3 linked regions of the Parashewanella spongiae genome follow. The protein of the gene in region 2 interacts with the protein of the main gene of each other region in a pairwise test. Links are inferred from orthologs where the notes say so. Each region holds a gene or a part of one and is shown on either strand. Other genes may lie near its edges. The genes, in order: E2I05_RS17015, E2I05_RS10500 and E2I05_RS19930.

Evidence for each region.
Region 1: the proteins of E2I05_RS10500 (region 2) and E2I05_RS17015 interact in binary tests that used the Escherichia coli proteins (3 or more experiments, as listed by UniProt). The link is inferred for Parashewanella spongiae from one-to-one orthologs.
Region 3: the proteins of E2I05_RS10500 (region 2) and E2I05_RS19930 interact in binary tests that used the Escherichia coli proteins (3 or more experiments, as listed by UniProt). The link is inferred for Parashewanella spongiae from one-to-one orthologs.

What each region holds. Positions count from the first base shown.
Region 1 is NZ_CP037952.1:4,288,039-4,291,008, forward strand. What follows is about bases 139-2,946. They hold E2I05_RS17015 (BolA family protein), read right to left. Parts: upstream 1,798-2,946; coding sequence 1,480-1,797; downstream 139-1,479. Other genes in these bases: E2I05_RS17005 (LysR family transcriptional regulator), read left to right, coding at 139-814; E2I05_RS17010 (DUF1289 domain-containing protein), read right to left, coding at 1,200-1,454; E2I05_RS17020 (alpha-ketoglutarate-dependent dioxygenase AlkB family protein), read right to left, coding at 1,889-2,503; E2I05_RS17025 (methyltransferase), read left to right, coding at 2,609-2,946. Also shown: more of E2I05_RS17005, read left to right, coding at 1-138; more of E2I05_RS17025, read left to right, coding at 2,947-2,970. UniProt on the Escherichia coli protein: Transcriptional regulator that plays an important role in general stress response. Has many effects on cell morphology, cell growth and cell division. Acts by regulating the transcription of many genes, including dacA (PBP-5), dacC (PBP-6), ampC and mreB.
Region 2 is NZ_CP037952.1:2,693,771-2,696,921, reverse strand. What follows is about bases 59-3,047. They hold E2I05_RS10500 (Grx4 family monothiol glutaredoxin), read right to left. Parts: upstream 1,725-3,047; coding sequence 1,392-1,724; downstream 59-1,391. Other genes in these bases: sodB (superoxide dismutase [Fe]), read left to right, coding at 1,936-2,520; E2I05_RS10505 (DUF2066 domain-containing protein), read right to left, coding at 124-1,200. Outside these bases: DnaA inactivator Hda, read right to left, coding at 1-58. UniProt on the Escherichia coli protein: Monothiol glutaredoxin involved in the biogenesis of iron-sulfur clusters.
Region 3 is NZ_CP037952.1:5,037,860-5,040,896, forward strand. Bases 87-2,961 are described here. They hold E2I05_RS19930 (BolA family protein), read right to left. Parts: upstream 1,716-2,961; coding sequence 1,458-1,715; downstream 87-1,457. Other genes in these bases: murA (UDP-N-acetylglucosamine 1-carboxyvinyltransferase), read right to left, coding at 179-1,438; E2I05_RS19935 (STAS domain-containing protein), read right to left, coding at 1,751-2,038; E2I05_RS19940 (MlaC/ttg2D family ABC transporter substrate-binding protein), read right to left, coding at 2,038-2,721; mlaD (outer membrane lipid asymmetry maintenance protein MlaD), read right to left, coding at 2,731-2,961. In the rest of the region: more of mlaD, read right to left, coding at 2,962-3,037. UniProt on the Escherichia coli protein: Involved in cell resistance against acid stress.

The sequences.
Region 1 (2,970 bases), 1.6 Mb from region 2 along the record:
GTATTTTGTTGCGGTTTTTGAAACCGGCAGTATTAGTGCAGCTTCAAAACAATGTTTCATTTCTCAGCCATCAATTTCAACCGCGGTCAGTAATCTTGAAAACCAATTAAACACCCAGCTTTTTCAACGCCACGGCAAAGGCGTTTCTGCCACGACTGAAGGGCAGCGCCTTTACCCACTGGCAAAACGTTTACTTAACGAAAGCCAAGCTATTCAATCATTGTTCGTGCAGCCCCAGCAAAGTACCCCTTTTCGGTTAGGATTAATTCGATCATTAGGGGTAGATAGAATGAGTCAACTATTAAAAGACTTTACTCAGGCGTGTCCAGATATGGAGTTAACGCTGGTAGAGCATACCGATGAAGCAGAAGCTCGAATTATTACAACCGCCGATTTATCGAGCCAAGAAAGCTTTTTTCCTATTTGGAGCGATACTTACTTATTGGCAATACCACCAGCAATGAACATCAGTTTAAAACCCAAAATTCAATTGAGCGATTTACATGAGCAACCTTTTATCCACCGTATGCCTTGTGAAGCATTGAGTAGTTTACAACAGCTTTTTGATGTTGAAGGGATAGCTCCACAAATTCGCGCCAGAATACAAACTGTAGAATACGCAATAGGACTTGTGGCAGCTGGGCTTGGCATTGCTATTGTTCCCGCTGTAACCTCGTTGACCGATAGACAAGACATTGTATTTAGGCCGCTAGATGACATTGAATTAAAACGAACCATTGGTTTAGCTCTGCCTCTGACTTCAAATAATAGTCAACACCAAGAGATACTGACTAAATTATGCCAGCAATACTAGGGTCTGTTGATCTTCCAGAATTAAATTTTGTGCTATTTGAGCATTTATCTGTTCAAGGCGTGAGCAGTGATGCTTAGCCATCTAAGTGAGCTGGTCACAACACAGAACAGTGAATGCTCAAAAGCATCGAAAAAAGAGAGAGCGTAAATTGGTCGCTCTTTCTAAATAAAAGGTGCTGCGTTATCGTTTTCTTATTTGGAAACGAAGTAACGACAGTTTTGTATGTCGATAATAACCAAACCTCACAAACTCTGCCTTGCATAAAATAACCAATTTATCGCTGCAAAAACAATCACGAAAGATCAACAGACCCTAACAACGCTCAGCTAACTTTCGTCACTCCTGCGAAGGCTAGAAACGAAGTAACGACATTCTTGTAGATTGGTTAGTCAAAGTCAAAACTGGTGTTTAAGTCTAACTCTTGCTGTGTCGTTCTTTGGGCTTGATAGATAGCATATCGATAACGCCGTTTTCGTTGTTTACACAAACGAATCACATCGACTTTCTTGGCTAGTGTAAATTGTTGCCATTGAAAACGTTCATCACGGCTACGAAAACAGCCAAGGCAATAACCTCGACTGTCGGTTTGACAAACGCTGATACAGGGAGACGGGACATCAAAAAATTCTAGCTGCTCCATAGTCCCCTTAAAAAATATCTATTGATTACCCTTTGCAGTTTGGAGTGCGAGGCACATTGCCTTCACCCTGCCACTCTTCTTCAGTATAGGTGTGAATCGATAGAGCATGAATGCTATTTTCGAGTTCAACGGCTAATACTTCATTTACCATTCTATGCCTAGCAATCAATCGTTTACCAGAAAAATTATCACTGACCAATACAACTTTAAAATGACTTTCAGAATTTGGAGGTACATTATGTCGATTGCTTTCATTCAACACGTCAATAAAACTTGGGTTAAATTCAGTATTCAACTTATCAGTAATAACTTGCGCTACAGGCCCTACTTTCGAGGAAGACATATCTATTGCTCAATTGATCTATGAAAGATAGCCGAAGGGTACTCACTCGATTTAAAAAGATCAATGATCAGCCTCATTGTTGTATAAGGAATCATTTAAAAAAGTGTGGTTGTATTTGCCTAAAGGTGTAATTTAGTCTCGACGCATTAACTTTCACTCGCTTAGGCACACTATGCAACCAATCGTGCTGCATAGGCCAATGCATAATGAGCAGATCACCACTTGCAAGATGATACGAGTATTTTTGCTTAGTCTGCTTATGTTTAACCACAAACTCTCTTTCAGCTCCAAGGCTGATTGAAGCAATATCACTGCATGGTTTAAATTCAGGCTCATCATCACAATGCCAGCCCATACTATCTTGTCCATTACGATACTGATTAACTAACACACCATTGTAATCAATACCAAAATCATGGGAAAGTTTAGCTTTGAGTTTATGAGCATAAATAGGCCAAGGCTCTGCCGTTACAGTCAAGCCTGAATAACGTGTATCACAGCCAGTGTCACCAAACCACGCCTGTTGCCGCGGGATAACATGCCGCTTTCCAAATATTTGTATTTGCGGTGAAGTAAATGGATAAAATATCGCTTCGGCCATCAAAGATTGCTTTTGCTTCTGTGATAAATACCCTTTAATCAGGGTAACAGGCGGAGAACTATCGTTTTCCTGTCCTTTAACCAAAAGCGGTAATTCAGTTTGCATTTTCTCTCACTGATTTATTCTTCCAAATTTATTCACCATCAATAGTGAGATCTGCGATAATTACGCATTATTTTTTTGCTGTCGACATTTATGAACATCGAGCTCATCACTACAGAATCTTCTGAAACTGATCTAAAAACTGAATTATCATTACTTTTGCAACGTTATCCAGCCAATCATAATACCAACTTACAAGCTTGGGACGCTGCCGATGAATACCTCTTGAAGCAGGTACATGAACAAGGCAGAACTGACAGTAACATCGCTATTGTTAATGACAATTTCGGTGCATTAAGCTGCGGCTTAAATCGATTGTTACCAGACGCACAGCTCTATATCGAGACCGATAATAAAACCAGTATTTCTGGTATCAACGCGAACTTTAATTCAAATCAGCTCAATATTGAACAGCTAAACTGGCATACAAGCCGCGAATTATTACCAAAAAGCGTGACATTAGTCTTGAT
Region 2 (3,151 bases):
TTTCATCATCAGGTAAATAAACTGGTAATGAAAGTTGCAATGGTGAGCTTCTTGTCACTCAATTAGTCCCGACATAAAAAAATCATAAACATTGTAACATGCAGTACATTAAAAGCTATCGGCTCATTGCACTTGCCAGCGGTAATTAATCGAGTTATTGGCATTATTTGAATCAATAATAAATTGCGATTCAACAATATTCTTGTCCAACTTTAATGTGCGGTATAAGTCATCTTTTGTACCATAAAGTTTAATTCTGAATGTTACAGAACGATTGTTAATACCTGAAGTATAAAGTGACTGAATAATCGTAAATTCCTTAAGGTAATTCTCTAAAGAAATCAAACCTTTTAAATCTGATATTTCCTCAAAGGTGACGTGAACAATATCAGAATCATCGGCGGTGATAACGGCAAACTTTTTTGAATAATATTCGCTAAGAGAGTTAATCAATGCTTGCGAAAGTTCAGGTGATGTTTTGGCTTTACCAGATTTAATAATCTCAGCCTTATTGAAACCTTGTTCATCGATGTTATATAAATTAAGGCTATAACTGTACATTGAACCGGACTCTGAAATTGATACTAATGCAAAATATCCAGCATTGTATCTGGCTGATAATTCATAAAACCTATCAACAAAAAGCTCTTTAATGTCGGTTCCGCTGATAGATGTACTCTCCGTAAAATCCATTATAGGAAATAAAACTGGTACAGAATATTCGTTAGCTGCCACATTTATAGATTGAGAAAGCTCGTTTACTGTGGTCTCACTCATAATTTCAAAATCATTGCTATCATGGGCTAACACAGTCCATAAAAGCGTTGATGGTCGTTGTTTGCCCCAAACTGGGACTTTTGCGCTTCGTAAAAGAGCGAGTACTTTTTGTTCTTCAAAAACTACATTTAGCTTTAATTCACCATTGCGTTCTTCAAACGAAAATTGGTTCATTAAGTTTCTAGGTTTTTTTATCGAACTTTTGATTTGCTCATTGTTTAAGATAGAAAACGATCCAGAATTCTTAATAAAGACATGTTCCAATGCTTTTGCAATTCCGGAATTTGTATCTATTTTACTCTTAGACTTTACTGTAATACTTGCTTCATTAAGCTTTTGAACTAATACCGCTTTTGAATGGAAAGAGCTGAACAAAAAACAACAAAACAACAGTAAGATAAGTTTTTTAGTGTTAAGAGTCATAGATATATAATTGAAAAAATACAATGTAACGATAATTCTAACACAGTGATTCTCGCTGACTATCTATTTGTGTAATTGGTATAACCCTTTATCTCGGCTAAAATTTTTGCAATTGTGTGAAACACCAAAGACGAAATGCTCAGAGACAAAAAAGCCGCGACAACCACGGCTTAAAATTAATGAATTATCATTTAATCTTCACTGCGAAATTTATCAGCTGTTTCTTTGATTAAAGGCTGTAACTCACCTTTTTGGAACATATCTACCACGATGTCACAACCTCCAATCAACTCGCCTTCGACCCATAATTGTGGGAATGTTGGCCAATTAGCGAATTTAGGTAGCTCTGCTCTGATATCTGGATGTTGTAAAATATCGACAAAAGCAAATTGCTCGCCACAGTTAATCATTATTTGTGCAACTTGAGATGAAAAACCACAGCTCGGTAGTTTTGGTGAGCCTTTCATATAAACAATAATCGGGTTCTCTGATATCTGCTGCTTAATTTTTTCGATGGTTTCCATTGTATTTCCTAGTAACAAAAGGCTTAGCGTTGTGCATATTGTACGTCAGCTAGGAACAGAATAAAAAACCTATTATTAGTATGGGTTTGTAGCGAGTAGATTAATTTAAAGTCAACTGAATTTATTACACAAACAATGATTCACATCACGGAATTAATCAGTACAATACGTGTCGTGAGCAATATAAATCAAGTCAACGGAGATAATACTAATGGCTTTTGAATTACCAGCACTACCGTATGCGAAGAACGCACTAGAACCACACATTTCACAAGAAACAATTGAATATCATTATGGTAAGCATCACAACACATATGTTGTGAAATTAAATGGTCTTGTTGAAGGTACTGACCTTGCTAATAAATCACTTGAAGAAATTGTAAAAACTTCATCAGGTGGAATTTTTAATAATGCGGCTCAAATTTGGAACCACACCTTTTACTGGAACTGTTTAGCACCAAATGCAGGTGGTGAACCAACTGGCGCAATTGCTGATGCAATTAATGCAAGTTTTGGTTCTTTTGAGAACTTTAAAACTGAATTTACTAATTCAGCTATCAATAACTTTGGTAGTTCTTGGACTTGGTTAGTCAAGAAATCAGATGGTAGTCTAGCTATCGTAAACACTAGTAATGCTGCTACACCATTAACAGATGAATCAGTAACAACTTTGATGACAGTTGATTTGTGGGAACACGCTTATTACATCGATTATCGAAATGTTCGCCCTGACTATATGAACAATTTCTGGCAATTAGTTAACTGGAACTTCGTGAACCAGAATTTTGCGGGTTAATATTACTTAATCTATTAAAAAGGAGCCAATGGCTCCTTTTTGTTTGCCCAGCGAAGCTGGCAAACCCGACAGGCAGAAAGAAGCCTGTATCACCCAGACTGAGGGGAAGATAATCCGAATGGCAAGGGCGTTGTTGGCTAACGGCAAGGTCAGAAGGAAGCCATAGGAAGTTAGAGGTACACAGCGAAAGCGAACCTGATTCGGCATGATAGGGAGGTAAGCGTGCGAAATAGCGCAACGCCATATACTCAGTCAGCTCTATCATCCTAAATAAATCGGTTGGGAGCGTTCATATACACAGAAAAAATTACTGATAGCAAGGCATGAATAGCAGCAAGTAGTGGTTACCGACATATAAAACTGTCGTTACTTCGTTTCTACTTGCAAAATTTATAACGCAGCTAGCGGTGATTTTGGCAAGTATATGAATGTTCAGCACTCACCTGATGGGTGAATTAGGGTTGTTTAGTTTTGTATTTAACTTCAATAGATTAAAGCTAAATTGTGCGTTCAGCCGATTTATTTAGGATCATGTGCTTGAGGGTGGGATTTCTAACAGGGAGCGAGTGCAGTAACTGGGGAAGCCTGACACCTTATCTGGGATAGTCCAGAAGCTTTTATACAAGAGGAA
Region 3 (3,037 bases), 2.3 Mb from region 2 along the record:
AAATTGGTCGCTCTTTCTAAATCAAAGGTGCTGCGTTATCGTTTTCTTATTTGGAAACGAAGTAACGACAGTTTTGTATGTCGATAATAACCAAACCTCACAAACTCTGCCTTGCATAAAATAACCAATTTATCGCTGCAAAAACAATCACGAAAGATCAACAGACCCTAATATCTGGTTATTTTACTCGAACCACTTCGCCACCGAGCTTTTTAAACTTATCTTCAATGTGCTCGTAACCGCGATCAAGGTGATAAATACGATCAACCAGTGTAGTCCCTTCAGCCATCAAACCCGCAATCACTAAACTGGCAGACGCTCTCAGATCTGTCGCCATTACTGGAGCAGCCTTCAAGCTTTCAATTCCATGAATGATACAAGTGTGACCCTCAAGCTCCATGCTAGCTCCCATTCGGATCAGCTCAGGCACATGCATGAATCGATTTTCAAAAATGGTTTCAGTAATGGTACTGCTGCCTTCAGCCAGTGCATTCATTACGCAAAACTGAGCTTGCATGTCCGTTGGAAAACCCGGATACACCGCGGTACGAATATTAACGGCTTTGGGACGGCGCCCGTGCATATCAAGCTCTATCCAATCTTTACCTTTAGTGATCTGTGCACCTGCTTCTTCAAGCTTAACAGTGACCGACTCTAATGAGGCTGGATCTGCATCTAAACATCGGATCCGTCCACGAGTGATCGCCGCTGCGACAAGGAAGGTACCGGTTTCAATGCGATCTGGCATAACCCGATATTCACAACCACTCAGCTTTTCAACACCTTCAATAACTAACTTAGCGGTACCAATACCAGAAATTTTTGCGCCCATCGTCACAAGGCAATTGGCAAGATCGGTAACCTCAGGCTCTCTGGCAGCGTTTTCGATGACAGTTTCTCCGTCAGCCAATGAAGCCGCCATCAATAAGTTTTCCGTCGCTCCAACACTGACGGTATCCATAAAGATATGCGCACCTTTCAAGCGGCCATCGACACGAGCTTTGATGTAACCGTCTTCAACGTCAATTTTCGCACCCATTAGTTCCAAACCATGCAAATGAAGATTCACAGGTCTTGCACCAATGGCACAACCACCAGGAAGCGATACATCGGCTGTGCCATAGCGAGCTAGTAGTGGCCCTAAGATCAATATGGATGCACGCATGGTTTTCACTAATTCATAAGGCGCACAAAAATGATCTAGGTTTTTGGTTGAGATCCGAACTTGGCCATCTTCATTATGAGTAACTTCAGCACCGAGGCATTGCAGTAACTTACAACTCGTTTTCACATCTCTTAATTCAGGAACATTCGAAACAAAAAAATCAGTCTCAGCTAATACGCCCGCCATCAAAATCGGTAAGGCCGCATTCTTAGCACCCGATATAACAACATTGCCAGCTAAGGGTGCACTGGCTTGTATGGTCAGTTTATCCACATCAATTCTCTATTATTAATTATGCTGGCATATTAAAGATTTTTTCACGTTTCCACTGCTCGGGAGTGAAGGTCTTGATTGTTAATGCGTGCAGTGCGCCGCTGGCAATATGCTCATTTAATGGAGCATAAATAGCTTGTTGCCGTTTCACTGGCGATAGTTCACCAAAAAAATCAGCAACAGCAATAATTTTATAATGAGTGCCCTCTGAGCTAACAAACAGCTCTTCTACGTCAAGTTTTTCGCGCAGGATATCTTCTACTTGTTTGCATTCCATCTGATGTACTACCTTAAAAATGAAGTCAGGATTGGCTAAGCTTCGCTAAATAATGTTTGTAGATTATACAGAGCTATTAGCGGTTGTAACTGTTCGGCGGGATTAATTAATTTCAATGGCTTGTTGGCTTGCTGCTGTTGCTCTACGAGATGAAACAAAAAAGCAATGCCTGAACTGTCTATAAACTCCAGTGCTGACAAATCCATCAACTCAACTTCAGCCGCAAGCAAAGTATCTTGCTTGGGCCAAAGCGTCACAACATCTTGGCGTGCTAGCCGCCCTGTCACTTTGCAATAATTGTTGTAGTTTTGGAACTCAGCCATTACTTACTGCTCGCTTTCTGGGCTTCAACGCTCGCTTTAGCACGTTCGTTTAGCATGTTAATGACTGATTCAATACCTTCTTTTTGAACTAAACCACCAATTTCAGACTGTTTAGATTGTAATAAACTGATACCTTCAGCTACTAAATCTATCGCTTTCCATTGATCGCCAACTCTTGGTTTTTTGTCCTTACGTTTGCCCGTCATCAATCGGCGCACTTTAAAAGAGAGTTTAATTGGCGGTCGTCCTGCTTCAATGACCTGTACCGCAACATTGACAAATTTCTCATCATCAAATTTTTTCGCGGGAGCGAAACTGACTTTCTGATGTGTATAAGCCGTAAATGCTGACGCATAAGTACTGACTAAGTAACCGCGAAACGCTTGAGCGAAAGCGGCACGTTGTGCTTTTGTAGTTTTATTCAAATACTTACCAAGCACTTTATAAGCGGCGTACTTGTAATCAATGTAAGGCAATAATTCTTGCTCTATGATAATTTTCAAATGATTAGGATCAGCCTTAATTTTCGATTGATCCGCATCAAAGCGCGCAAAGGTTTTCTTCGCCGCTTGTTCAATCATTTGATAAGGATCTTGCGTATTTACAGCACTGGCTGCAATCACTTGTCCACAGCTTAATAGCATGGTCAGTGGTAATAAAACACGAGCCATCAATTTTAACATCTTAAACTCCTAATCTTTTTTGCCTGTGCTGTATAGAAACTGGCCTATCAAATCTTCTAAAACCAACGCTGAGTGTGTATCTTCGATTTTGTCACCATCGGTAAGCATCGCAATGTCATCGTCAACAAAACCCGGCGTTAATCCAAGAAATTGCTCCCCAAGCAAACCAGATGTTTGAATAGCTACGCTACTGGTTTCAGGGAATTGATCATAAGTTTTGTCGATTTGAATGGTCACAATGGCATCTAATTTCTCAGGATCGAGGTGAATGTCACTCACTCGACCCACCACCACGCCACCCACTTTTACCGGCGAA